DNA from 3 places in the Bradyrhizobium sp. USDA 4341 genome. Region 3 is predicted to be linked to each of the others. Evidence: predicted binding sites of a transcription regulator. Region 3 holds the regulator's gene; each other region holds the start of a gene.
The links. The regulator HrcA, encoded in region 3, represses chaperone genes, less so after heat shock. The targets are predictions, from matches to a motif close to GTTAGCACTCNCNNNNNGNGAGTGCTAAC.

Region 1 (9,588 bases), 4.0 Mb from region 3:
GGGCGCATTCATCAACGGCGGGCAAACCTGCGCGGCGTTGAAGCGGCTTTATGTCCACGACAGTATCCATGACGAGCTTTGCCGCGAGCTCGCGGCCTATGCGAAGCAGATCGTCGTCGGCGACGGTCTTTCCGAGACCTCGACACTCGGCCCGGTGCAGAACCGCCGGCAGTACGAGATCGTCTCGGCCTTCGTCGACGAGGCGCGCAAGAAGGGCGGTCGCGTGCTGGTCGGCGGCGATCCGTCCGGCGGCCCAGGTTACTTCTATCCTGTGACGCTGGTTGCCGACGTCGATCACGGCTGCAGGCTGGTGGACGAGGAGCAGTTCGGCCCGGCTCTGCCGATCATCCGATATTCCGACGTCGAGGACGCGATTGCCAAAGCCAATGCAAGCTCGATGGGGCTCGGCGGCTCGGTCTGGGGGACCGACCTCGCGCGTGCGAAGGCGGTCGCGCAACGCATCGAATCCGGATCGGTCTGGATCAACAAGCACGGCGCCATTCAGCCGAATGCGCCGTTTGGCGGCGTGAAGCAGTCAGGCTTCGGCGTGGAATTCGGGGTCGATGGGCTGAAGGAGTTCACCACCGTCCAGACCGTGTTTGTTTAACCGGGGGAGCAGGTCGGAATCGGCCGCGTCGCAGGAAGTGATATGCAGGAGTATGACTATATCGTCGCCGGCGGCGGCTCCGCCGGCTGCGTGCTGGCGTCCCGCCTGTCTGAAGATCCGCGCAATCATGTCTTGCTGGTGGAGAGCGGACAGCGCGACACCGACCGGTTCATCCACATCCCTGCGACCTTCTTCAAGGTGCTCGAGAAGGGACGGGACGCCTGGGTCTATGCTTCAGAGCCCGAGAGGGGCCTGAACGGGCGCCCATCGATCGTACCGCAGGGGCACGTCCTCGGCGGCGGCAGTTCGGTCAACGCGATGGTCTACATCCGGGGATCGCGGCGGGATTACGATACATGGTCGCAGATGGGATGCCGCGGCTGGAGCTACGATGAGGTGCTTCCGGTTTTTCGCGATCTTGAAGCCAACCAGCGGCTGTCCGGCGAGTATCATGGCACGAGCGGCAAGCTCAATGTCTCCGATCGTGCCTACGGCCATCCGTTGTCCTGGGCGTTCATCCGCGCCGCCCAGGAGGCGGGGATCCCCTACAACGAGGATTTCAACGGCGCGCGCCAGGAGGGCGTCGGCTTCTACCAGACGACGACGAGCCGCGGCCGCCGCCGCAGCGCCGCCGAAGCCTTCCTGCGCGAGGCGGAGCGACGCGCCAACCTGACCATCAGGACCGCGACGCGGGTCCACAAGGTGGTGTTCGAAGGCAAGCGGGCGAGCGGCGTGCTGCTCGAGGACGGTTCGACCGTGAAGGCGCGGCGCGAAGTGATCTTGACTGCCGGCGCCCTGGCGACACCGAAAATTCTGCAGCTGTCGGGGATCGGACCTGCTGCGCATCTGCGCGAACATGGAATCGAGATCGTTTCCGATCTGCCCGGGGTCGGCGAGAATTACCAGGATCATCTCGAGGCGACCGTTCAGTGCGAGACCAGGGATCCGATCTCGATCTTCGGCGAAGACAAGGGCCTTCGGGCCGCATCGCACATGATGCAGTACCTTTTGACCAAGACCGGGTTGCTGACATCAACGGTCGTGGAGTCCGGCGGCTTTGCGGATACCGCCGGAACCGGCGAGCCGGACATCCAGTTTCACGTCTTGCCGACGTTCAACGGCTTTGCAGATCGGCCGTCCGAGCCCGGACACGGCATCTCGATCGGCCCCTGCGTCCTGCGCCCTCAGTCCCGTGGAACTGTTCGCCTGAGATCGCCGAATCCGGCCGACCCGGGGCTGTTCGTTGCCAATTCGCTGGCAGAGCGAGCGGATGTCGACACTCTCGTGCGAGGAGTCCAGCTTGCCATTCGCATTTCCGAGGCGCCTTCGCTGGCGCGTCTGATCAAGCGGCGCGCTTTGCCAAAGCCCGGCGTCGAGAACGACGTCGATGCGCTCGCCGACTATGTGCGCGCGATCTCGAAGACCGTGTTTCATCCCTCCGGAACGGCGAAGATGGGGCCCTCCGGCGACCCGATGGCGGTTGTCTCCGAACAACTGCTGGTGCGTGGGGTCGAAGGCCTTCGTGTCGCTGATGCCTCAATCATGCCGCAGCTCGTCTCGGGAAATACCAACGCACCAACCATGATGATCGGGGAGCGGGCAGCTCGCTTCATCTTGGGAGAGGCGGAATTGACAAGCGCCTCGTGAGACAGTTGGGGTCCGTGTCGCCGAGCGCGCGGACGAATACGCCGCGGTCGAAGCAGGTGTCGGCGCATCCGCGCGCAGCCCTGAGCGGCCTCGATCTCGACCGCACCGAGCAGAGCGCAATCTGCTTCCGGGACAGCATGATTGGACTTCCTCCGGGCGACGCACCGCTTTGTGTGCGCTACGCGTGCACTGGCAGGTCAAAACGGGTACAAGCGTGCGCAAATTCGGCCTAGTTTGAAGCGCACATGTTTATGGATACCCCTTTGAATTCCAAGGTAAACCATTGAAATCGCAGAACTATCTCTTTTCCGTGGCCCGATGATGGATTGGAGCCAGAGTTTAAGCTTTTCAATTGGTTAGAGGACAGCGTGTGCACGACGTGTGCACCGGGAGACCAAAGAAAATCTAGAGACAAACGATGTGAGCACGCCGAACCGGGTGCTTCAGCGTCAGCAGTAGACGGGCGTGGGCGCGACCTGCTGGCAAGCTGGTGATTGTCGAAGTCGATCGTCGATGGACCGCAGTTGGCGCAAGGCGGTCCTTCCTAAGCGCGACCTCTAGCACGGTTAGCAAGACGCAGATCCAAAGATCCATTCGCTGCAGGCCACAGCTCGTTGCAGGATTGGATAATCTTCGCTTCAATCGTCTCTCACTGTCCGCGGGCGGCACAGCAAGAATAAGACATGGAGGATTCATGCCATCGATCGTCATTGCCCAGGGCGGCGGCCCCACCGCTGTGATCAACCAGACGCTGTGCGGCGCCATCCTTGCCGCGCGCAGGCATGATCCGTCGTTGCAGATTCTCGGCGCGCGCTATGGCGTGCGCGGCCTCACGGCGGACAACGTCGTCGACCTCACCGCCGTCCCCGAGGCGGATCTGCACCGCCTCGGCAATACGCCCAGTTCGGCGCTCGGCTCGACCCGCGACAAACCAGATCCCGACACATGCTCTGATATCCTCGCGGCGCTGGACCGGCTCGACGCCCGTGCCTTCGTCTATATTGGCGGCAATGACACGGCAGGAACGCTCGAACTGCTGCGTCAACAGTCAAGTGGCTCCTGCCATTTCGTGCATGCCCCCAAGACGATCGATAACGACTTGATGGAGAACGATCATGTCCCCGGCTTCATCTCGGCCGCCGCCTTCGTCGCCAACGCCCTTGTCAGCATCGATCTCGATTTTCGCGCCATGCCCGGCATCCATGTGGCCATCGTTATGGGCCGTCATGCCGGCTTTCTCACCGCCGCCGCCGCGGGCTGGCAGCAATCGCCCGACGATGCGCCGCATCTGATCTACACACCGGAACAGCCGTTCTCGGTTCCCCGGTTCCTCGACGAGGTCGATGCGGTTTATGCGCGCCTGGGCCGCTGCATCGTTTCGATGTCCGAGGGCGTGCAGGACGAGATGGGTCGGCCTCTCACCGAGGCGCTGGCGGGCGGGGCGGTCGAGCGCGACGCCCATGGCAATCTGCAATTGACCGGCGGCGATCTAGGCGTCGAAATCCAGAAAGCGCTGAAATCGCGTTTTCGCAAGGCAAGGGCGCGCGTCGATACGCTAGGCTATCTACCACGCGGATATATCGGCGTGATCGACGAAACCGACCGCAAGGAGGCTTTCGCCGCAGGCGAATTTGCCGCGCAGAGCGCCTTAACCGGCAGTGGCTCGGTGGTGCTACACTATGACGGCGACCGCATCGAACCTCAGATCGTGCCGCTCGAGCGTGTGGCTGGCAAAACGCGTCATATGCCGGACGACTTCTTTGCTGGCAGCAGTGCCGTTTCGGCTGAGGGACGGGGCTATTTTCGGCGGCTTCTACCCACACGGCCCGACATCTTCCTGCCGTTCGTGTGAAAATTCCGGATAGGGCATTCTCAGCGTGAGGCTCTCAGAAGTGTTTTTTTGGTACAACCGCGGACGTCCGCTCGTGGGCAACGCCGTCCTTGTGCGGAGCTTGGCTACAGTTCCAACCGGTCCGAAGTACGAGACCTAGAGAAAACCGTCGTCTTCCGATCACAACAGTAGAGAGTTCATTTTCACCGCTCGGATTGGCTGCTGCATGACTGCGCCTGGTGGCAGGCGGGTGTGATCTATCAGATCTACCCACATTCCTTTCAGGACACCAATGACGACGGCGTCGGCGACCTCACGGGGATCGGGCGGCGGCTCGACTATCTTGTCAGCCCTGGGGTCGACGCGATCTGGATCTTCCCCGTCTACCCGTCGCCGATGGTTGATTTCGGCTATGACGTCGCAGACTAGCGCGTTGTCGATCCACGCTTCGGCAGTCTGGCAGACTTCGACGATCTGCATTGCCAACTTACCGTCCGGGCCCGACGACCGGATGATGCCTGGCACGGCGTCGACGATTTGGCAGAGCTTGTATTCGCTATCCCGAAGGGCTTCCTCGGCGCGCTAGCGTTCGGTCAAATCGAGCACGAATGCCACCGTCTATCAGCATGTCTATTTCGCCTGCTATCAATCGTACTAGGGCCTCGTCCTCAAGGGACTCGAGGTAAAGTCTAACATCCTGGGCCGAAGCCCTTGCGGGCCAGTGTTGTAGGCTTATGTGAGGAGCGACCAGCACTCGCTCATTGCGACTGCCAATCCAGAAAATAAATCACAAAATCCAAGGAGGATCGCATGAAATTTCGTCCGCTCCACGACCGCGTGGTGGTCAAGCGCATCGACGCCGAAGACAAGACCGCAGGCGGCATCATCATTCCGGACACTGCCAAGGAAAAGCCCTCCCAGGGCGAAGTGATCGCCGTCGGCCCGGGCGGCCGTGACGAGGCCGGCAAGCTGATCCCGATCGACATCAAGGTCGGTGACCGCGTCCTGTTCGGCAAGTGGTCGGGCACCGAGGTCAAGATCGACGGTGTCGACCTCCTGATCATGAAGGAGGGTGACATCATGGGCGTCCTCACCGACGTTCCCGCCACCAAGAAGAAGGCCGCTTAAGCGTTTAGCCCGTTTCCTTATTATAGGGGCGGGCGCAACAGGCACCTCGAAGGATGAGGCCGTCATTCAAGTCTTCATCCCTCAAGGACCCGCCAAGTCGCGCGAGCTTCGGGACCTGACCAGTCGAAAAGGGAGATCATTATGTCAGCCAAAGAAGTCAAATTCGGCGTCGATGCCCGGGACCGCATGTTGCGCGGTGTCGACATTCTCCATAATGCGGTGAAAGTGACACTCGGTCCCAAGGGCCGCAACGTGGTGCTCGAGAAGTCGTTCGGCGCTCCCCGCATCACCAAGGACGGCGTCACCGTCGCCAAGGAGATCGAGCTCGAGGACAAGTTCGAGAACATGGGCGCCCAGATGGTGCGCGAAGTCGCCTCCAAGTCCGCTGACGCGGCCGGCGACGGCACCACCACCGCGACTGTGCTTGCAGCTGCGATCGTCCGTGAAGGCGCCAAGTCGGTTGCCGCCGGCATGAACCCGATGGACCTGAAGCGCGGTATCGACCTAGCGGTGGAAGCCGTGGTCGCCGACCTCGTCAAGAACTCTAAGAAGGTCACCTCGAACGAGGAGATCGCCCAGGTCGGCACCATCTCCGCCAACGGCGATGCCGAGATCGGCAAGTTCATCGCCGACGCCATGAAGAAGGTCGGCAACGAGGGCGTGATCACGGTTGAGGAAGCCAAGTCGCTGGAGACCGAACTGGAAGTCGTCGAGGGTATGCAGTTCGACCGCGGCTACATCTCGCCCTATTTCGTCACCAACGCCGACAAGATGCGCGTTGAGATGGAAGATGCCTACGTCCTGATCAACGAGAAGAAGCTATCTCAGTTGAATGAATTGCTTCCCTTGTTGGAAGCCGTGGTGCAGAGCGGCAAGCCATTGGTCATCATCGCTGAAGACGTCGAGGGCGAGGCGCTTGCCACCCTGGTCGTCAACCGCCTGCGTGGCGGCCTGAAGGTCGCGGCCGTCAAGGCTCCGGGCTTCGGCGATCGCCGCAAGGCCATGCTGCAGGACATCGCGATCCTGACCGGTGGCCAGGCCATCTCGGAAGACCTCGGCATCAAGCTCGAGAACGTCACGCTGCAGATGCTCGGCCGCGCCAAGAAGGTGATGATCGACAAGGAGAACACCACGATCGTCAGCGGCGCCGGCAAGAAGGCCGACATCGAAGCTCGCGTGGCGCAGATCAAGGCGCAGATCGAGGAGACCACCTCGGACTACGACCGTGAGAAGCTGCAGGAGCGTCTCGCCAAGCTCGCAGGCGGCGTCGCGGTGATCCGCGTCGGCGGCGCGACCGAGGTCGAGGTGAAGGAGCGCAAGGATCGCGTTGATGACGCGATGCATGCGACCCGCGCGGCTGTCGAGGAAGGCATCGTCCCGGGCGGCGGCGTCGCCTTGCTGCGTGCCTCCGAGCACCTCAAGGGCATTCGCACCAAGAACGACGACCAGAAGACCGGCGTCGAGATCGTGCGCAAGGCATTGTCCTACCCGGCCCGCCAGATCGCGATCAACGCGGGTGAGGACGGTTCGGTGATCGTCGGCAAGATCCTCGAAAAGGATCAGTACTCGTACGGCTTCGACTCGCAGACCGGTGAATACGGCAACCTGATCTCGAAGGGCATCATCGATCCGACCAAGGTGGTTCGGGTGGCGATCCAAAACGCGTCCTCGGTGGCGGCTCTTCTGATCACCACCGAAGCCATGGTGGCCGAAGTGCCGAAGAAGAACGCGGGTGGCGGCGGCATGCCTCCGGGTGCGGGCGGAATGGGTGGCATGGACTTCTAACTCCGAACATTCGGAGCTCAACAATAAGATGGCTCGGCAGCGATGCCGGGCCTTCTGTACTGGCTACACGTCAATCTCGACCAGTGAGATCGCGACTCTACTTGATCCGGAGGAGACCTACCTGAAATCTGCACCCATCGATTCGTAGCTTTTTCGACTTTGCGAGTGCACCGCCGCGGCTATCTGATAGATCAGATCGAGACTTGGCCGATTGCCGATCGGACTGGTCGCATAAGTCCGGAACAAGCCTGACGACACGTCTACGGGCTATCATCCGCCATCGCTGAGCAAAATTGCACATTTGTTTGCGCGGAGCGGTCAACTTGTTCCGCCAGAACAAATGATGTCTGAGCAATATTGCACAGTATCTGTCCCCGCTCGGGGCTATCCTGCGTAACCGCGGTAGCATCATAGCGTGACTGTCGGATCGTGAGGACGCAAAGATGAACATGTCCGGCGAAAGCCTTCTCGTCATCTTGGTTGTCGGCGTCGCCGCCGGCTGGCTTGCGGGCCAGCTCGTCCACGGGACCGGCTTTGGCCTCGTTGGCGATCTCATCGTGGGAATCGCGGGCGCCTTCATTGCGAGCTGGCTGTTTCCGCAACTCGGAATCCATTTCGGTTTCGGTATCGTCTCGGCGATCATGAGTGCCGCGATTGGCGCGGTGTTGCTGCTTCTGATCATCAGACTGGTCCGCGGAAGAAGCCGATGGGCTGGAAGCTGGGGCGGACCCTGGCGGAGACGCTGGTGGTAAATGCTGTCGGAAGGCATGGTTCGTTGTCCACCAGAAAGCCGCTCATTGGCGCGCCTGCTTGTCCGGTATCGCGAACCGAACAGCGCGCGCAGCGTATTCGAGCTGGTGATCACGGCTGTGCCTTTCTTCGCCATCTGGGGTTTGATGTGGGCAGCTGTTGACCACGGCTACCGGATTGGGCTTCTGCTGGCCATACCCGCCGCGGGCTTCCTCGTCCGTCTCTTCATGATCCAGCACGACTGCGGCCACGGATCGTTCTTCCACGGCCGGCGCGTCAACGATTGGGTCGGCCGAACCATCGGGGTCTTGACCCTTACTCCGTACGATTACTGGCGACGTAACCACACCCTCCATCACGCGAGTTCGGGTAATCTCGATCATCGAGGATTCGGCGACATCGACACATTGACAGTGAGCGAGTTTCTCGAACGGTCCCGATGGCGTCAGCTGCTTTATCGTCTGTACCGGCATCCGATCGTAATGTTTGGCTTGGGTCCCACCTATCTGTTTATCTTGCGGCACCGCTTGCCGATCGGGATGATGCGAAGCGGCTGGAAGCCCTGGCTAAGTACGATGGGCACGAACGCCGCCATCGCGATCCTGGCCGCCGCGATGATCCGGCTGATCGGCTTTGGGCCCTTCCTTCTGGTGCATTTGCCGATCATGGTTTTGGCGGCGTCGATAGGTGTCTGGCTGTTCTATGTCCAACACCAGTTCGAGGACACCACCTGGTCCCATGACGGGGCCTGGAGTCTTCACGAAGCTGCGCTACACGGCAGTTCGCACTATTACTTGCCAGCTGTGTTGCGCTGGTTCACGGCTAACATTGGCGTCCACCACGTCCATCATTTGTGCAGCCGGATCCCTTGCTATCGATTGCCGGACGTGTTGCGGGATCATCCGGAACTCGCTGCCATTGGACGGATCACCCTGCCGCAAAGTTTGCAGTGCGTGGGGAGGGCTCTGTGGGACGAGACTGGGCGACGCCTCATTTCGTTTCGAGAGCTGGAGATTGCCCTGCTGCTTGAAGGGGGCAACAACCAGACGCCTAGATTTGACCGCTGACGCACCGGTCGGGGTCTCGTACGCCAGTGAACTCCCACTTGGTGGTCTCAGCAGTGCGCGGGCTCTGACCTTCCAGCCCCGACAGCCCTACCTGACTCGCTGCTCTTGCCGCGTATGAGATCAGAGATACGCGGCTGGGTAACACCAAGCAGCTTGGCGGCTTCGGACTGGCTTAGCCCAGTCCGGGCGATATGATCCTTCAAAGCCATCATCAACGCCGAACGGAGCTTCATGTTCTCAGCCTGCGCAGGTGTATCCTCAATTGCATCCCACACATAAGCGAAGCGCTTCTTGCTCATTGATCCAGCTCCTTTAGCAAATCCCGGTAACGCTGCGTGGCTAAGCCGATCAAGCGTCTGCATCACGGCAGTGCCATTCCTCCCATTCCGATTTCAGATTCGACGATCTGGCGTAGTTAAGCGCGGTCAAAGCATTCCGCCGAGCCGCGGTACTGCACGGGCATTTTGGTACTGCCGTGCAGACATAGTCGAAATAAGCGAAAGTAATCGAATGATGCGATCAAGCCGTTGAAAAGAAAGGAAAATGCTTTAGGTCTAACGCTTCGGATTGTCCGTCGAGCCAAAGTCGATTGGACCGACAGAGATAGTTAAGTTGAATGAAAACAATATGTTAGACCACCGTTTTTCCGTGGCCCCCATGATGGATTGGAGCGAGAGTTCAAGTTGTTCAATTGCTTAGGAGGTGGCGTGTGCACGACGTGTGCACCGGGAGATCAAGAAAAATCCCATCACAGCAAACTTGAGCAGGCTTGT
Region 2 (9,588 bases), 1.6 Mb from region 3:
TTCCGGCCGCTGACGATGCATTTCCGTCCGCTCGATGGCGACATGTTCCTGCCGTTCCCGAGGCTGTTGCGCGCCGGGCTGATGCATCGGCTCGATGCCGATCTGGTCCATGCCGAGGTGCTGGCGCAGCTCGACGCCTTCCACGAAATGTTCGGCCGCGCGCCCGATTTCGTCGACGGCCACCAGCACGCTCAACTGTTCCCGCAGGTGCGCGACGGCTTCCTGCGCGCCGTGAAGGAGCGCGCGCCCAAGGCCTGGGTGCGGCAGTGCGGACGCGAAGGCCCGCTGGCGCGCCAGCTGACGGCGCCGAAAGCGCTGGTGCTGAACGTGCTCAGCACGCAATTCCGGATCAAGGCCCAGCGATCGGGCCTGCACTTCAACCCGGCCTTCGCCGGCGCCTACGATTTTACGCGCGGCAGCGAATTCGCAGGCCTGATGCAGGGCTTCCTCGACGGCCTGCCGGAAGACGGGCTCGTGATGTGCCATCCCGGTTTCGTCGATGAAACCCTGAAAAACCTCGACCCGCTGACGACGCAGCGCGAGATCGAACATGCCTATCTCGCAGGCGAGGATTTCCCCGCGCTGCTGGCCCTGAATAAAGTTACACTGGCCTGACCCTTGTTTTGACGCGTTTTCTTCACGCGAACCGGGATCCACCCCGCATCAAGTGCGGGGCAGGTTCGCTCGAAAACGCTTTGGGTTCACGAAAACCGCCGGTCGTATTGTCGCATACAGAAATTTAATTCTGGCCCCCACTCCTTGCGCCACAAAGCCCGTCCTACATGAGCCGCGCGCCGATTCGATCGACGCGATGGAGAACGCCATGACACCGCAAGAACGCCAACTGATTGACGATCTCTTCGACCGGCTCGCCAAGCTGGAGAATGCCCCGCGCGACAACGAGGCCATGTCCGCGATCATGCAGGGCCTGCGCAGCGCGCCGAATGCGGTTTACACGCTGGTGCAGACCGCGCTGGTGCAGGACGAGGCGCTGAAGCGCGCCCACGACCGGATCCAGGAGCTCGAGGCCGCGGTCGGCCAGCAGCAGGGAGCACAGCAGCAGGGCGGCGGCTTCCTCGATTCGATGCGCGATGCGATCTTCGGACAGGGCCAGCAGCAGCCGCACGGCTCGGTGCCGCCGGTGCGCCCGCCGGATGTTGGCGGCAGCCGCCCGGTCTGGAACTCCGGCCAGGCGATCCAGCAGGCAGGCGGCTACGGCCAGCCGCCGCAGCAATACGGTCAGCCCCAATACGGTCAGCCCCAATACGGACAGCCTTATGGTGGCCCGCAGCCCCCGGCCTTCGGCGGCGGCGCGCCCGGTGGCGGCGGTTCGTTCCTCGGCACTGCGGCTGCGGCCGCGGCCGGCGTGGTCGGCGGCGGGCTGCTGCTCTCCAGCATCCGCGGCATGATGGGTGGCAGCGGCCACCAGTCGCTGGCGGACGCCGGCGGCCTCGGCGGCGGTTCGCGTCCGTGGGGCGGCGACCAGTCGTCGAGCGACCTTGCCCGTGACGCGGGGGTCAACGACATCAGCTCCAACCGCGACAGTGATTCCGGCTCGCGCGCCGGCGCGTTCGACCAGGCGCAGGCCGACCGGGACAGTGACGATGATCAGGACGCCGACGACTTCGACGACAACGGCGGCGACGACAACAGCGATTACGCGTAAACGCGATCGCTGAAACGACAACGGCCGCTCCAATCGAGCGGCCGTTTTGATTCCGTCGTCCCGGCGAAAGCCGGACCCATAACCACAACCGTGCGAGATTTGACACGGCTGGGGCTACAGCTTCTCTCAGTAACAACCGCCTGTGGTTATGGATCCCGGCTTTCGCCGGGACGACACCATCTTTGCGGCAGCTGCTTCAAAACCACCTCACATCACGACGACCTTGGCGCCGACATTGACGCGGCCGTAGAGGTCGATGACGTCCTCGTTGCGCATCCGGATGCAGCCGGACGAGACGTTGGTGCCGATCGTCCAGGGTTCGTTGGAGCCGTGAATGCGGTAGAGCGAGGAGCCGAGATACATCGCGCGGGCGCCGAGCGGATTCTCCGGGCCGCCTTCCATGTGCCGCGGCAGGTCGGGACGGCGCGCCAGCATTTCCGGCGGCGGCGTCCAGGCCGGCCATTCCTTCTTCGCCGAGATCGTCTTGACGCCGGCCCAGGTGAAGCCGGGCCGTCCGACGCCGATGCCGTAGCGCAGCGCGCGGCCGTCGCCCTGCACCAGATAGAGGAACTTGTTCGGCGTATCGACGACGATGGTGCCGGCGCCTTCCTTGCCGCTGTAATCGACCAGCTGCTTTTCATATCGGGGATCGAACGGACGCTGCGTCGGATCGCCGGCCGCCTCCTCCTGCTGCCGGATCATCTGCTGCTGCGGATCCATCGGCGGCAGCCCCTGGCGGTTGCCGTAATAGGCCGGCTGCTGTTGATACATCGGCTCTCGCGAATACCCCTGCGACGACGGCGCATCGCCGAACAGGAATTCGATGAAGCCGCCACCCATGTTGGAGCGTTGCGGCTGCACATAGGCGGTGCGCATCGGCGGCTGCGGTGCGCCCTGGTTGGCGTAGATCACGGTGGGCTCGGGCTGAGCCGATGCGTCGATCGCCATGGCATGTTGGGGAATTGCGATAAGCGAAGAAGCGCCGGCGAGCAGCGCAAGCGTGGTTTTCCTGAACATCGACGTACTCTGTACTGGTTTCGTCGTGACGTGTGACGTGGACGGAGCGCACTTGCGCCGTTGCACGTGGTCAATAAGCAATGAAAACCGCATCGGTTTGGTAAACGGATCGGCCGTTTCGATTCACCACGTCGGCAATGCAGCGCGGTTTTGCCTGACAGCGTTTATTTTGCGTGAACGCCGCGGCGACATGGTTAATCGCCGGTATCGCAGCCGCTGCGCGCTCGGCGCAAACTGTTCCCGCGTGAACCTGACGTTAAATCACCTCTCGCTAGAACGGACTGCAGTGAAGGGGCGGGAATGAAATCATGTCAGTGAAGCGTAAGCGTTTTCGTGTCGAGCAGGCCATGGGTGAAGTCGTGATGCCGGAGCCGGAAGTTGCCGGCGGCGCCGAACTCGGTCCGATGCATCGGGAGATCATGGCGGAGCTTCGCTCGATCCGCGCCCAGATGGCCGCAGCACCGGCGCAGCGCACCGGCGACAGCGTCGATGCCGCCGTCGCCCGCGAAGTCGCCGAGACGCATGCGCTGCTCGAGACCTACCGCGCGCAGGTCGAACAGTGCGAGAAGCTCAAGGTCGAGCTCGACCTGATCCACGACGCGATCAGCCGCACCAAGCGCGAGATCGCCGTGCTGCACGGCAAGAGCTTCAATGGCGAGGAGATGGCCAAGGTCAATGGCGAGCTCGGCGCCGTGGTCGGCGGCACCGAACAGGCCACCCAGCAGATCCTCGAAGCGGTCGAGGCGATCGACCAGGCCGCGACCGCGCTCGCCAACAACGTCACGCCCGACCAGCAGAAGCGGCTCAGCGAAGATATTCAGGAGCGCGTGGTCTCGATCTTCGAGGCCTGCAACTTCCAGGACCTCACCGGCCAGCGCATCAGCAAGGTGATGCACACGATGAAGTTCATCGAACAGCACATCAACGAGATGATGAACATCTGGGGCGGCGTCGACGCCATCAAGACCCACGTCCCGCCGATCGTCGACACCCGCGAGGGCGATGCCCGCCTGCTCAACGGCCCGAAGCTCGACGGCGACGCCGGCCACGCCTCGCAGGACGACATCGACGCGATGTTCAATTGAGCGATAAGAGTAGATACAGACGAAACGCTGGCCCTCGGGCCGGCGTTTTTGTTTAGGCGATGGGTCTAGCCCGTGAGTTGTCGGATCATCACGGTCGCCGCTTTGTGACCTTGCGCGGCAGCTTTCCTTGCATCCACGTCAGGTGACACATCAGTCAGAACCCCTGTCTCGACCGCATGCAGTTTGTGCCAATTGTGACACCTGCAAATTTGCTGGCAGGTCCGCTGTCGCAGGCGCATACTGTGTGTGAGGAAGTTGTCATGCGTGTGCCGGAAGCCAACATTGGGTGCCGGTTGCATCGGATTTCCGGAGTGAATCCGGTCGCCCCGAGCGGGGCTTCGCACTTTCACACAACACACAGTACAGCTTTGCCGGCCACTCGTTGCGCGCGCATCCGAGGGCGAACAGGCTTCGCCCGGGCGCGGCCGTCATTGAAACCGTGACGATGCACGGCGGGTTTCTTGGGCGCTGATACCTGCGGCTTGTTGAGGAATCACTGAATGGGGGGAGCCACTGGAGTACTCAACACTGGAGATCGAACATGACGCGAAGAATTGTCAGGAATACTGCAATTGCGCTCTCGACTTTCGCTTGTGCGACACTGTTCTCCATCACCTGGTCCGAGCAGGGCGGCATTTCGGCGTCAGTCGAAAGCGCCCAGGCGCGTGTGGGCCGACCGCTGACGCCCGTGAGCGTCGCGGGCGTTGCGCGTCGCCACACCCGGCGCGCTGCGTACGGGTACGGAGTCGGCGCGGGGATCGCCGCCACGGCCGCGGTCGCCACGGCAGCCGCCACTGCGCCGGTCTATGCTGGCTGGGGCACGAATAACTGGACCGATGCATATGCCGCCCAGACGGATCCCCACTTTGGCCAGCCCTACTATCCGGCACGAGCCTACCACGGGGTCAGTCCGTATTACGGTTATGCCGGATGGACAGACTACAAGGCAGCCAATGGTATCGGCTGCGAACCCGGTACGATGACGAAAATGTCTGACGGCCACATGTACGTCTGTCAGTGAAGTCCGCGCAACGGCACCGCGAGAGGGCGGCTCCTCGAGCCGCCCTCTCGACGAAGTCAATTGATCGCGCATAGCGGCAAGGCACGCCCGGCATTGATCCACATCAACATCACACATCCTTTGCCACCGACGATGCGTTGGGTCGCATCTGCAGCGGCTCAATCACCATACGGTTCACGTGCGATGAGGAGGATCACCATGCGTCAGATGAAGATTTTTTCGACCAAGTCCGTGACAGTTGCGGGAATTGCGGCCAGCCTTGTGCTGGGCTTTGCAGGTGTCACTCTCAGTCCGGCACCGGCTAAGGCCGTCGTTTATTGCCAGTACGTCGGGTATCCGGGGGGGTGCGTGGCGAGGGCAGGCGTCGTGCTCAGGCCTCGTCCGGTGGCGCGTGCTGCGGTTCGTCATAACGCGGGCGGCAATATGAATGGCGGCGTCAATCGCGTCGGAGTGCGGCGGTAGCACGCCGGATGAGCGGTTGTCGCCGCTTACTCAAATCGCAAGAGGATCACCCGCGGACAGAGACCCCTCACCCGGATTGGCATCTGGCGATGCAATCCGGCCTCGCCGACAAGGAAAGGCAGACTGCCGATGTGGCGCTAGCCGGGGATAGGCAGATGCCTTGCCGTTACGCCCGTGGCGCGCAGCGGACGTAGACCATGTTGCCGTAGCGGACGGCGGCGTCCTTGTCGACGAAGCGGGTAATCAAGACCCGGCCGTCGAACGAGATGATCTCGCGGTCCTGCTCGCCGGGCACAGGTCCGGGTGGGCCGATATAGTTCTTGCCGCTCGGGGAACCCTTCAGCCGCAGTTCCTGCGGGGTGGCCTGGTCGGCCAGATGCATGATGACGCCGCCGTTCTGGCCGGCGCCGATCGCGTAAGGCTGCTTGCACTGGCCGCGTGCGGCGGCCTCGGTGCGGGCGCGGTCGGCGGGATTCTGGAACGAGGCGAGGCCCCAGCGGCCGACGATCTCGTCGGGGCGGATCGACGCCGGCATCTCCGGTGCCACTCCCGGTTCGACAGGCCCCGGCTGGGGGTTCGACGACAACGACGGCAGGCTCATGCTGCCGCACGCCCCCAAAAGTGTCGTCAGCGCCGAGACAGCCGCGAACCGTGCGACCAATCGCGCGTTGAGTGACCTGATCATATGCATCCCCCGAACTATCTCCCGGCCGCACCCGTCATGCAGCCAAGCGTAAAACTTAAGGCGGAGCAATGACGTCTGACAAAATTACGTCATCGCTACGATTTGGTTTCCGGTCCACCATCCTATATTGGCCTCACCAAGGCCTTAACCCGTTTGCTTGACAGAAACTGCGCCAAGCCATATTTCCCGGCGCACAATTAGCACTCTCGCACCACGATTGCTAAATGCGCCGGGCGTCCTGCCTTGCGCCGACCGGGCCGGCATTCAACGCCGGTCTCGATGAACCGGACCTGAAACCGAGCCTCCAAGAGGGAACGTCATGGCTAAATCCACCTTCCGCCCACTGCATGACCGCGTCGTGGTCAAGCGTATCGATGCCGAGGAGAAGTCCAAGGGCGGCATCATCATTCCGGACTCGGCCAAGGAAAAGCCGTCCCAGGGCGAGATCGTCGCCGTCGGCCCGGGTGGCCGCGACGAGGCCGGCAAGCTGATCCCGATCGACCTCAAGGTCGGCGACCGCGTGCTGTTCGGCAAGTGGTCGGGCACCGAGGTCAAGCTCGACAACCAGGAGCTCCTGATCATGAAGGAGTCCGACATCATGGGCGTGCTGGCGTAAGGCCACGACCAATTCGAGAAACGCGGCGCTCGCTCCGCTGTCATGCCCGGACTTGATCCGGGCATCCATCAACTTCGAAAGAGTCTTGCAAGGACGATGGATTGCCGGGTCAAGCCCGGCAATGACGGGCGTAGATACCGGGCGACCGCATCCAATCATTCCAGGAGTTCAAATCAATGGCTGCCAAGGACGTAAAATTCGCCGGAGACGCTCGCGACCGCATGCTGCGCGGTGTCGACGTGCTCGCCAATGCCGTGAAGGTGACGCTCGGCCCGAAAGGCCGCAACGTCGTCATCGAGAAGAGCTTCGGCGCTCCCCGCATCACCAAGGACGGCGTCACCGTCGCCAAGGAGATCGAGCTCGAGGACAAGTTCGAGAACATGGGCGCGCAGATGCTGCGCGAGGTCGCTTCCAAGACCAACGACACCGCCGGTGACGGCACCACCACCGCGACCGTGCTGGCGCAGGCCATCGTGCGCGAGGGCGCCAAGGCGGTCGCCGCCGGCATGAACCCGATGGACCTCAAGCGCGGCATCGACACCGCGGTCGCCGCCGTCATCAAGGACATCGAGAAGCGTGCCAAGCCGGTCGCCTCCTCTTCGGAAGTCGCCCAGGTCGGCACCATCTCGGCCAATGGCGATGCCGCGATCGGCAAGATGATCGCGCAGGCGATGCAGAAGGTCGGCAACGAGGGCGTCATCACCGTCGAGGAAAACAAGTCGCTCGATACCGAGGTCGACATCGTCGAGGGCATGAAGTTCGACCGCGGCTATCTGTCGCCCTACTTCATCACCAATGCCGAGAAGATGACCGCCGAGCTCGAGGATGCCTACATCCTGCTGCACGAGAAGAAGCTGACCGGCCTGCAGTCCATGCTGCCGGTGCTGGAAGCCGTGGTGCAGTCGGGCCGTCCGCTCCTGATCCTCGCCGAGGACGTCGAGGGCGAAGCGCTGGCGACGCTGGTGGTCAACCGCCTGCGCGGCGGCCTCAAGGTCGCCGCCGTCAAGGCGCCGGGCTTCGGCGATCGCCGCAAGGCGATGCTGGAGGACATCGCGATCCTGACCGGCGGTCAGCTGATCTCCGACGACCTCGGCATGAAGCTCGAGAACGTCACGGTCAACATGCTCGGCCGCGCCGGCAAGATCGTAATCGACAAGGAGAACACCACGATCGTCAAGGGCGCCGGCAAGAAGAAGGACATCGACGCCCGCGTTGGCCAGATCAAGGCGCAGATCGAGGAGACCACCTCGGACTACGACCGTGAGAAGCTGCAGGAGCGCCTGGCCAAGCTCGCCGGCGGCGTTGCGGTGATCAAGGTCGGCGGCGCGACCGAGGTCGAGGTCAAGGAGAAGAAGGACCGTGTCGAGGACGCGCTGAATGCGACCCGCGCCGCGGTGCAGGAAGGCATCGTGCCGGGCGGCGGCGTCGCGCTGCTGCGCGCCAAGAAGGCGGTCGGCCGTCTCACCAACCCGAATGCCGACGTCCAGGCCGGCATCAACATCGTGCTCAAGGCGCTCGAAGCTCCGGTCCGCCAGATCTCGGAGAACGCCGGTGTCGAGGGCTCGATCGTGGTCGGCAAGATCCTCGAGAACAAGTCGGAGACCTTCGGCTTCGACGCCCAGACCGAGGAGTATGTCGACATGGTCGACAAGGGCATCATCGACCCCGCCAAGGTGGTGCGCACCGCGCTGCAGGACGCCTCCTCGGTGGCCGGCCTCTTGGTGACCACCGAAGCGATGGTCGCCGAACTGCCGAAGGATGCGGCGCCGGCGATGCCGGGCGGCGGCGGCATGGGTGGAATGGGCGGCATGGGCGGCTTCTAAGCCCCCGCCACATTCGCATCGAGATCGAAGGCCGCCTCCGGGCGGCCTTCTTTTTTGTGGGCTGCGTGATGAGCCTGCGTGCAGGGCAATCACTCGGCAGGCTGGTGCACGGTGAGGAAGACGAATGGCGTCTGAGAGAGCCATAGTAAGAAGCATTGGACGACATACGCTTGTGGCCCTTCTCGGTCATGCCAAGCTGGCTATCGAACGTCTGGTGCACGGGGTGAAACGGACAGTTTCGGTTGCGCGTTCCGATTTCCGGGTTTGCCCCAAAATGCGAAATGCCGGGGATCTCAGTGACTTCCTGCGCCTTTCATTGCCATTCTTAGAGCTGCGTGGTCTTCAAGCCGATGGCGATTGCTGTCCTGGTTTGATCCTAGTCGAGCTCAGCAGCATTGCGGCCGCGATCATCACCAGGATGCCAGCGAGACTGAGCGCGATCTGCATCGCAAGCCCGTCCGAGATGTCGACCAGCGCTATGTGGCTGGCGAGAGCCAGTAGAACGCCGAAGCAATAGATTGCCAGCGAGTTCTCGCCACAGCGGATCGCCCCGCGCATCACCGGCGTCGTCAGCCCTCGCCAAGTGCGAGGCACGAACCATACCGCCAAAATCGCAAGGGCAATAAAATGCAGCAATCGCAAGGGATCGAGATCCGATTTGTCCACTAGGTAAAGCAGCTTCGCCAGGGCTTGTGGGACGAGCACTTCCGGTGGTTTGATGCTCCAACCCAATGCGATAGTCAGGCTAAAGGCCAAATAGAGAGCGGCAAGTACAAGGGCCGTGCGTGAGGTCATCCACGGCCGGAACCTCTCGCCCTCCGTGATACACCACGCTCCAAGCACAAGCAGCAACTGCCAGGCCAGCGGATTGAAGAACCAAGCATTGTTCGGCCACGTCGAAACGGTCCAGCCGAAGAGGTGCACCAGCGCATAAAGCAACAGCGAGGCGCCGAGCGTTACGTTCGGCACTCGCAGCAGAAGCCACAGCAGTGGCGCGAACAAAAGATGGAAAACCACGAAGAGCGGCAGAATGTCGGTGTTGACGGGACGGTATTGCAGGATCGCCGCATGCGCGAGCGCAGCTCCCGGATGTTCCAGGAGAATGCGCGTATTGGTCTCGTCGGCAACCCGGCCGCCGCCTGCGAGGTAAACTACGATGGCGCAAGCAACAGTGAGCAGCAGAAATGCGGCATAAATGTCCCAGCTTCGCCGC
Region 3 (9,588 bases):
TCGGCCGTCGAGAACACCTGGCTCTTCTTGGTCGGGATCGTGGTGTTGCGGTCGATGATGCGGGTGAACACGCCGCCCAGCGTCTCGATGCCCAGCGACAGCGGGGTCACGTCGAGCAGCAGCACGTCCTTGACGTCGCCCTGCAGCACGCCGGCCTGGATCGCAGCGCCGATCGCGACGACTTCGTCGGGATTGACGCCCTTGTGCGGCTCCTTGCCGAAGAACTGCTTCACCACTTCCTGGATCTTCGGCATGCGGGTCATGCCGCCGACCAGCACCACTTCGCCGATCTCACCGGCGGTCAGGCCGGCATCCTTCAGCGCCTTGCGGCACGGCTCGATGGTCTTCTCGACGAGGTCGGCCACCAGCGCCTCGAACTTGGCGCGGGTCAGCTTCATCGTCAGATGCTTCGGACCGGTCTGGTCAGCCGTGATGAACGGCAGGTTGATTTCGGTCTGCGTGGTCGACGACAGCTCGATCTTGGCCTTCTCGGCGGCTTCCTTGAGGCGCTGCAAAGCGAGCTTGTCGTTGCGCAGGTTGATGCCCTGCTCCTTCTGGAACTCGTCGGCGAGATAGCCGACCAGGCGCATGTCGAAGTCTTCACCACCGAGGAAGGTGTCGCCATTGGTCGACTTCACCTCGAACACGCCGTCGCCGATCTCGAGGATCGAGACGTCGAAGGTGCCGCCGCCGAGGTCGTACACGGCGATCGTGCCGGCCTTCGTCTTGTCGAGACCGTAGGCGAGCGCGGCAGCGGTCGGCTCGTTGATGATGCGCAGCACTTCGAGGCCGGCGATCTTGCCGGCATCCTTGGTGGCCTGACGCTGCGCGTCGTTGAAATAGGCAGGAACCGTGATGACGGCCTGATCGACCTTCTGGCCGAGATGCGCCTCAGCGGTCTCCTTCATCTTCTGCAGAATGAAGGCCGAGACCTGCGAGGGCGAATAGGTCTTGCCGTCGGCTTCGACCCAGGCATCGCCGTTCGATGCTTTGACGATCTTGTAGGGAACGAGCTTCTTGTCCTTCTCGACCATCGGGTCGTCATAGCGGCGGCCAATAAGGCGCTTCACCGCAAAGAACGTACGCTCGGGATTGGTCACCGCCTGGCGCTTCGCCGGCTGTCCGACAAGGCGCTCGCCATCGTCGGTGAAAGCAACGATCGACGGCGTCGTTCGCATGCCCTCGGCATTCTCGATCACCTTGGCGTTCTTGCCATCCATCACGGCGACGCACGAATTCGTGGTGCCGAGGTCGATCCCAATGACCTTACCCATGGTTTTGATATCCTCTTTGCTACGGCAGGTTGGTTGGGCCCTGACGGCGCTCCGTACCGAACCCCCAGACGTTCACATACTCGCGATATTGCGACGGTGAGCCTGATATAGGAGAGAGGGTCCTGCCCGCAAGGACTGGACGCAACGTTGAGGCCTGAAAAGACTGACGTTTGAAAGATTGTGTCAGCCCGGCCGCGGCACCGGTTCAAGCCCAGACCGAGTTAACAAATCGGCAAGAATGCCGCCCGCCGTCGACCGCGACGTCAGCGGCGCGACGTCAGCGCTGTTGAGTGAACGCTCACAAACGTCGTATGCGAGAGCGGCGCACGGGTCGAGGGCGCGCTGTTTGGCCGCTGGCGGCCGCAGGTGGTCGTTCCTGGAAACCTCGGGAAACTGGAAAGTGCCCGCCAATCAAGGCGAAAAGCCCATGGAATCGAACCGGCTGGCCTGGAGCAGAGATTTGGCGGCCTGTTGCAGGGCCATCAAAACCGCTAAAAGCGGTCCGACTGAAGAGGCCATCCAGCCCTGCACCGGCCCCGTTGCGTGGCCACCAAGCAAAACCGGTAGATCCCCCATGACGCCTTTTCGAGTTCTCGTTGCGGTTGCCTTGCTGATTGCTGCCACCTGTCGTGGCTTTGCCGCCGACGTGGTGTTTCCGCCGGGCGCGCATGTCGGGATGAAACCGCTGGTGGGCCTCGTCCGCGCCAAATCCTTCATCGGCTTCGAAACCGAGGACCAGGGCGTCAAGGTCCTGATCGCCGACCTGCCCGCGGACGCCTACAACGAGGTCGTGACTGCCTTCAAGGCCAACCCGGCCGGCACCGGAAACATCAAGCCCGAGAGCCTCGAGACGCCGGCCGGCCTTGCCTACTACACCGTGGAGAGCGCCCGCGACGGCGCCAGCAATGTGCGGCGCTATTCCATGATCCTGCCGGGGCCGACCTTCTCCGGCTATGTCGCGGTGCAGGTGCCGGAGAACGCGGGCAAGATCTACACCGACGACGCCGTCCGGCAGATGTTCGCCTCCGCCGAAATCCGCAAGGATGTGCCGGTCGACGAGCAGCTCGCCATGATGCCGTTCAAGGTCACCGAGCTCAGCAGCTTCAAGAACATCCGCATGTTGGCGCCGGGCGCAGCGCTGCTGATGGCCGACGGCGACGACAAGGGCCTTGAGGCCAAGCCCTTCATGCTGCTCGGCGTCATCGCTTCGGCGCCGGCCACGCCCGATGATCGCGGCCGCTTTGCCCAGCAGATCGCCACCACGATCCCCGGCGTGCGCGACGGGCGGATCACCATGTCCGAACCGATCCGGATCGACGGCCAGCCCGGCTTCGAGACACGGATCGACGCGGTCAGCGGCAAGGACAACACCCCGGTGACCATCGTGCAGTGGCTGCGGTTCGGCGCACAGACATCGCTGCGGATCATCGGCAGCTCGCCGCGCACCGATTGGGAGACCGCCTTCCCACGCTTCCGCGCAGTCCGCGACGGCATCCAGCCGCGCGGCTGATCGGGCCCTTCGCAAGGCCGGTTGGAAAAATCCCACTTTCGCCGTTCGCCGAACGGAACTAGCCTCCTCGCGCGGTATCAAAGCGAGGAGGGGCGCGATGTTGGATCGACGACAGATAGTTGCAGGCCTCGGCACGTTGGCGCTTGCGACCCTGGTTCCCAGGAGCCTCTGGGCGGCTGCGATCAAGCCCGACGACGGCTCCGCGCTGCTCGTGATCGACGTCCAGAACTGCTTCCTGCCCGGCGGCAGCCTCGCGGTGAAGGACGGCGAGCAGGTGGTGCCGGTGATCAACAAGATCGCCAAGAGCTTTGCCAATGTGGTGATGACGCAGGACTGGCACACGCCGGGACACGTCTCGTTTGCCTCGGTCCATGCCGGCAAGAAGCCGTTCGAGACCATCGACCTCGCCTACGGCAAGCAGGTGCTGTGGCCCGACCACTGCGTGCAGGGCACCGACGGCGCCTCGCTGGCGAAGGATCTCGCGATCCCGCAGGCCGAGCTGATCATCCGGAAGGGCTTTCACAAGGACGTCGACAGCTACTCCGCCTTCACTGAAGCCGACGGCAAGACCACCACGGGGCTCGCCGCCTATCTGAAGGCGCGCAATGTCGAGCGGGTTTTCGTGGCCGGGCTCGCCACCGATTTCTGCGTGGCATGGACCGCGCTCGATGCGCGCAAGGCCGGCTTCGAAACCTATGTCGTGGAGGACGCCTGTCGCGGCATCGACACCCAGGGATCGCTCGCCAAGGCCTGGACCGACATGGACAAGGCCGGCGTCAAGAGGATCCAGTCGTCCGATATCGCGTAAGTCGCGGCCTCGCGTGAGATTCGCATGGCCGAGTTTGCGCCGCCCGTCGCATTTGAATTCGTGCAGCGCGCACCATCGCCGCGCACCGCGGGACTGATTGCTGCGATGACCGGCTATCGCGAGACCGCGGCCGGCCGGTTCGCGCAGCGGCAGACCGCACCGCTGATCGTCCCGCTGATCATCAGCTTCGGCTCCCCATTCCTGATCGCGCTCGGGCGCGAGCCTGAAGCGAGCGACCGCCAGCAGAGCTTTGCTGCCGGTCTCTATGCGGGACCGGTCTACATCGAGTCCGATGGCCACGCCGCCTGCGTGCAGGTGGATTTCACCCCGCTTGGTGCTTACAGCTTCTTCGGCGGCGCCGTGACCGAGCTTGCCGGACGCATGATCGAACTCGAGGACGTGCTGGGGCATGATGGCCGTCATCTGCGCGAACAGCTCGGCGCTATGTCGTGCTGGCAGCGCCGCTTCGACCTGATCGAGGCGTTCGTGCTTCGCCGCGCCGGCCACACGCCGTCTCCCGAAATCGCGTTCGCCTATCGACGATTGGCGCGTTCGGCCGGCGCCATCAGCATCACGGCACTGGCCGGCGAGATCGGCTGGAGCCGCAAGCATCTGGTCGGCCGGTTTCGATCCGAGCTCGGCCTCGCGCCCAAATCGCTGGCGCGCATGATGCGGTTTCATCGGGCGAGCCGGCTTGCGCAAAGCGGATCCAGGCTCGGCTGGGCGGGGATCGCGGCGGAAAGCGGCTATGCCGACCAGGCCCACCTCGCCCGCGAATTCGTCGAATTCGCTGGCGAACCGCCAACAGCCTGGGCGCGCCGCCAGGCGCTGACCGGTGGCCGGCTGGTTCGTTCCGAGGACTGGTAACAAACCTTCAAGCCGAAGCCGCATCGACTCGTGCAGGATGGCACTATCAGCCAAGGAGGCCTGTGACATGACGCACGACATCGAACCCCCGCGCATCTACCCGACCCTGCGCTGCAAGGACGCCGAGGCGATGATCGGCTGGCTCAAGACGGTGATCGGATTCACCGAGCACGTGGTCTACCGCGACGGCGGCGTGATCCACCACGCCGAGCTCGCTTACGGTTCCTCGATGCTGATGCTGGGGCAGAGCCGCGACGATGCCTATGGCAGGCTGGTCGGCGATGTCACCGGCCGCCGCACCGATTCAATCTACATCGCCGTCGACGATCCCGACGCCCTGCATGCGAAGGCCCGGGCGGCGGGTGCCAAGATCGAAATGGAACTGCGTGACACCGACTATGGCAGCCGCGATTTCGCCTGCCGTGACCCGGAAGGAAATCTCTGGAGCTTCGGCACCTATTGGCCGAAGGCTCATGAGAAGCCGCTGCCGTGACACGACAGCAGCAAGCTCACGGCTTCAGGGCCGGCGTCGAAGCGATCAGACCGTGATGTCGGCGCTCGGAGCGGCCTTGGCGCCGCCCTTGGAGACGCCGACCAGCGCCGGACGCAGGATGCGGTCGCCGATCATGTAGCCGGCCTGCACGACCTGCACCACCGTGCCCGACGGCACCGAGGTGTCAGGCACCTCGAACATCGCCTGCTGGAAGTTCGGATCGAACTTCTCGCCGATCGGATCGAACTTCTTGACGCCGTTCTTCTCCAGCGCGTTGAGCAGCGACCGCTCGGTCAGCTCGACGCCTTCGATCAGCGCCTTCAGGCCGGGATCGGCGGATTCCTTGGTCTCGGCCGGCACGGCATCGATCGCGCGCTGCAGATTGTCGGCGATATCGAGCACGTCGCGGGCGAAGCCGGTGATGCCGTAGGTCTTGGCGTCGGCAACCTCGCGGCGGGTGCGCTGACGGAGGTTCTCCATCTCGGCCAGCGTGCGCAGCGTGCGGTCCTTCGCCTCGGCGAGTTCCTTGGCCAGCGCCTCGGCCGATCCCACCTCGGGATCGTCAGGCATGATGTAGGGCTTCGAGACCACGGGTTCACCCGTCGGCGCCGAATTCTCGGTGTTGTCATTGGCCCGGTTCGGATCGGTCATGGCTTGCCTTCTCGAAAACTCGCGTCGGTTCAAATCTTGGGGATTGCTGCCCGGGATATCGTGCTTTGAGCGGCGAAAATCAAGCGCAACATACCGGCTTCGGGAACAGGGACCTCCGGCTTGAGCAACGAAAACCCGTCAAATGAAAGCGAAATCCGCTCCGGTCAGCCGCCCAGCATCTTGCTGACGATGCGCGCGGCATAATCCACGGTCGGAATCACCCGCGCATAGTTCAGCCGCGTCGGTCCGATCACGCCAAGCACGCCGACGATCCGGCCCTGGGCGTCGCCATAGGGCGCGATAATGGTCGAGGAACCCGACAGCGAGAACAGCTTGTTCTCCGAGCCGATGAAGATCCGCACACCCTCGCCGCGCTCGGCACGGCCGAGCAGATCGATCACGCCGCGCTTGGTCTCGAGATCGTCGAACAGCGACTTGATCCGCTCGAGATCGTCCAGCGCATGCAGATCCTCGAGCAGATTGGCGTGGCCGCGCACGATCAGCTGGCGGTCCTCGCTCTCGCCGCCTGACCAGCTCGCGATGCCGGCCGCGACAACCTTTTGCGTGAGCTGATCGAGTTCGGCGCGGTTTTGCGTCAATGCGGTCTCAAGCTCGAGCCGCGCTTCGGCCAGCGTCCGGCCGCGGATCCGCGCATTGAGGAAATTGGTCGCTTCGATCAGGGCGGAGGAGGGAACGCCCGGCGGCAATGCCAGCACACGGTTTTCGACCTGGCCGTCTTCGCCGACCAGCACGACCAGCGCCTTCTCGGGCTCCAGCCGCACGAATTCGATGTGCTTCAGCCGCGCGTTCGACTTCTGCGTCAGCACCACCGCCGCCGCGCGGGTCAGCCCCGACAGCCGCGTCAACGCTTCGCCCAGCGCCGCCTCGACCGATTGCGCACGGCCGACCGCAGCCAGCTGGGTCTGGATCGATTGCCGCTCGGCCTCGGTGAGGTCGCCGACCTGCATGAGCGCGTCGACGAAGAAACGCAGGCCGAGTTCGGTCGGCAGCCGGCCCGCCGAGGTGTGCGGCGCATAGATCAGGCCGAGCTGCTCGAGGTCCGACATCACGTTGCGGACCGAGGCCGGCGACAGCGGTAATGCGATCAGGCGCGAGATGTTGCGCGAACCGACCGGCTCGCCGGTCGCGAGATAGCTTTCGACGATTTGACGAAAAATGTCGCGCGAACGCTCGTTGAGCTGGGCGAGCCCGGCATGCGGCGCGATCAGGCCTATCGGATCGTGGTGCGTCACACTCCAGTCCTTCACAATGGCTACCTAATCTGTCGCTCCCGGAGGCCGGTGACAAGCATGCATTGGGCTCCCCGGCACCGAACCATGCCGGGGCCGAAAACCCTTGCCGCTGCCGCTTCCCCCTCCTACAAGCACGCCCAACCCACTTTCTCGGAATTCTGGAGGATTTCCAATGCGGCCAAGCCGCCGTGCGCCCGATGAACTGCGTCCTGTGTCGCTGGAACGCGGCGTCGTCAAATATGCCGAGGGTTCCTGCATGGTGAAGTTCGGCGACACCCATGTGCTGGTGACCGCCACGCTGGAAGAGCGGTTGCCGCCATGGCTGAAGGGCCAGGGCCGCGGCTGGGTCACCGCCGAATACGGCATGTTGCCGCGCGCCACCCTGGAACGCACCCGCCGCGAGGCCTCCGCCGGCAAGCAGGGCGGCCGCACGGTCGAGATCCAGCGGCTGATCGGTCGCTCGCTGCGCGCGGCCGTCGACCTCGAGGCGCTCGGCGAGCGCCAGATCACGGTCGATTGCGACGTCATCCAGGCCGATGGCGGCACCCGCACCGCCTCGATCACCGGTGCCTGGGTGGCGCTGGCCGACTGCATCAACTGGATGAAGACCCGCAACATGCTGAAGACCAACGTGTTGCGCGACAACGTGGCGGCGATCTCCTGCGGCATCTACCAGGGCACGCCGGTGCTCGATCTCGACTATGCCGAGGACTCCGAGGCCGACACCGACGCTAATTTCGTCATGACCGGCGACGGCCGCATCATCGAGGTGCAGGGCACCGCCGAGAAGACGCCGTTCTCGGAAGGTGAATTCCTGGCGCTGATGGCCCTGGCGCGCAAAGGTGTCGCGCGTCTGGTCGACTTGCAAAAGATCGCGGTGGCGTAGTCAGATTGGTCATGCACCGCCGAATCACCGGAAGGCTCGTCATCGCCACCCATAATCCCGGCAAGCTTGCCGAGATGCGGGAACTGCTGGCGCCGCACGGCGTGGAGGCGGTGTCGGCCGGCGATCTCGGTCTCGCCGAGCCCGAGGAGACCGGCGACAGCTTTCGCGCCAATGCGGCAATCAAGGCCATCGCGGCCGCGAAGGCGACGGGATTGCCGGCCTTCGCCGACGATTCCGGCCTCGTGGTCGACGCGCTCGACGGCGCGCCCGGGATCTACTCGGCGCGCTGGGCCGGCGAGGGCAAGGACTTCATGGCGGCGATGACGCGGATCGAGCGCCTGCTGCAGGAGCGCGGCGCCATCGCGCCGGACCAGCGCAACGCGCACTTCGTCTCCGCGCTGTGCGTGGCCTGGCCCGACGATCACCTCGAAGAGGTCGAGGCCCGCGCCGACGGAACCCTGGTCTGGCCGCCGCGCGGCACCGCCGGATTCGGTTATGATCCGGCTTTCCTGCCCGACGGGTATACGCGGACCTTTGGCGAGATGAGCAGTATCGAGAAGCACGGCCTGCCGCCGCTCGGACTCGGCCTGTCGCATCGCGCCCGCGCCTTCGTGAAGCTCGCGGAGATCTGCCTTGAGCCACGCTGAACGAGAAGCTTTCGGCGTCTACGTGCACTGGCCGTTCTGCCTGTCGAAATGCCCGTATTGCGATTTCAACAGCCACGTCCGGCACGCGCCGGTCGACGAAGCGCGCTTCGTGCGCGCGTTCGCCCGCGAGATCGAGACCACCGCCGCGCGGGTGCCGGGACGCGAAGTGTCTTCGATCTTCCTCGGCGGCGGCACGCCTTCGCTGATGCAGCCGCAGACCGTCGGCGCCGTGCTCGATGCGATCGGCAAGCACTGGCAGGTCTCGCGCGATGTCGAGGTGACGCTCGAGGCCAATCCGACCAGCGTCGAGGCGACGCGCTTTCGCGGCTATCGCGCAGCCGGCGTCAATCGCGTCTCGCTCGGCGTACAGGCACTGGACGATGCTTCGCTGAAGGCATTGGGCCGCTTGCATACCGCGCGCGAGGCGCTCGACGCGGTTGCGATCGCGCGCTCCGCGTTCGACCGTTACTCGTTCGATCTGATCTACGCGCGGCCCGACCAGACGCCCCAGATGTGGGCCGATGAATTGAAGCAGGCGATCTCGGAAGCGGCCGAGCATCTGTCGCTCTATCAGCTCACGATCGAGGAAGGCACGCCGTTCTTCGGGCTGCATGCCGCCGGCAAATTGCAGACCCCGGATGAAGCGACCGCGCGCGCGCTCTACGACGTGACGCAGGAGGTCTGCACCCGCGAGGGATTGCCGGCCTACGAGATCTCCAACCACGCCCGCACCGGCGCCGAGTGCAAGCACAACCTCGTCTATTGGCGCGGCGAGCAATATGCCGGCATCGGCCCCGGCGCGCATGGAAGGCTCGACATCGACGGCGTCAGGCACGCGACCGCGACCGAGCGGCGCCCCGAGGCCTGGCTGTTGAACGTCGAGGAGCGCGGTCATGGCGTCGTCACCGACGACAGCCTCAACAGCGAAGAGCGCGCCGACGAATTCCTCTTGATGGGGCTGCGGCTCGCCGAAGGTATCGATCCCACGCGCTATGCGAAGCTCGCCGGCCGAAAGCTTGATCCGCACCGGATCGCGATGCTGCGCGAGGAAGGCGCGATCGCCGTCGATGCCGACGGTCGGCTGCGCGTGACCAAGTCGGGATTCCCGGTGCTCGACGCGGTCGTCGCGGATCTCGCCGCCTAGAGCCTATCCCGCTCCGATTGAATCGGAACGGGGCTCTAGATTCTTGTTTTGACGC

Region 1: ACVIGB_RS49370 (co-chaperone GroES) is a predicted target of HrcA. The motif match lies at 4,832-4,860, and genes of this name have one in related genera.
Region 2: ACVIGB_RS24080 (co-chaperone GroES) is a predicted target of HrcA. The motif match lies at 6,133-6,161, and genes of this name have one in related genera.

The regions. Positions count from the first base shown of each region.
Region 1 is NZ_JBSSGO010000002.1:9,364,689-9,374,276, forward strand. It holds gene ACVIGB_RS49350 (aldehyde dehydrogenase family protein) at 1-607, shown strand, start outside; gene ACVIGB_RS49355 (GMC family oxidoreductase) at 650-2,254, shown strand; gene ACVIGB_RS49360 (diphosphate--fructose-6-phosphate 1-phosphotransferase) at 2,949-4,106, shown strand; partial or broken gene ACVIGB_RS49365 (alpha-amylase family glycosyl hydrolase) at 4,308-4,511, shown strand; gene ACVIGB_RS49370 (co-chaperone GroES) at 4,896-5,213, shown strand; gene groL (chaperonin GroEL) at 5,355-6,998, shown strand; gene ACVIGB_RS49380 (GlsB/YeaQ/YmgE family stress response membrane protein) at 7,442-7,750, shown strand; gene ACVIGB_RS49385 (fatty acid desaturase) at 7,766-8,815, shown strand; gene ACVIGB_RS49390 (helix-turn-helix domain-containing protein) at 8,863-9,114, opposite strand.
Region 2 is NZ_JBSSGO010000002.1:3,808,735-3,818,322, forward strand. It holds gene ACVIGB_RS24045 (ChbG/HpnK family deacetylase) at 1-615, shown strand, start outside; gene ACVIGB_RS24050 (DUF2076 domain-containing protein) at 824-1,666, shown strand; gene ACVIGB_RS24055 (L,D-transpeptidase family protein) at 1,874-2,683, opposite strand; gene ACVIGB_RS24060 (protein phosphatase CheZ) at 2,992-3,768, shown strand; gene ACVIGB_RS24065 (hypothetical protein) at 4,310-4,789, shown strand; gene ACVIGB_RS24070 (hypothetical protein) at 4,997-5,251, shown strand; gene ACVIGB_RS24075 (hypothetical protein) at 5,418-5,936, opposite strand; gene ACVIGB_RS24080 (co-chaperone GroES) at 6,256-6,552, shown strand; gene groL (chaperonin GroEL) at 6,729-8,375, shown strand; gene ACVIGB_RS24090 (OpgC domain-containing protein) at 8,718-9,588, opposite strand, start outside.
Region 3 is NZ_JBSSGO010000002.1:5,358,996-5,368,583, forward strand. It holds gene dnaK (molecular chaperone DnaK) at 1-1,274, opposite strand, end outside; gene ACVIGB_RS31415 (hypothetical protein) at 1,849-2,784, shown strand; gene pncA (bifunctional nicotinamidase/pyrazinamidase) at 2,882-3,592, shown strand; gene ACVIGB_RS31425 (helix-turn-helix domain-containing protein) at 3,617-4,459, shown strand; gene ACVIGB_RS31430 (VOC family protein) at 4,527-4,952, shown strand; gene grpE (nucleotide exchange factor GrpE) at 4,998-5,603, opposite strand; gene hrcA (heat-inducible transcriptional repressor HrcA) at 5,768-6,856, opposite strand; gene rph (ribonuclease PH) at 7,029-7,742, shown strand; gene rdgB (RdgB/HAM1 family non-canonical purine NTP pyrophosphatase) at 7,754-8,389, shown strand; gene hemW (radical SAM family heme chaperone HemW) at 8,376-9,533, shown strand.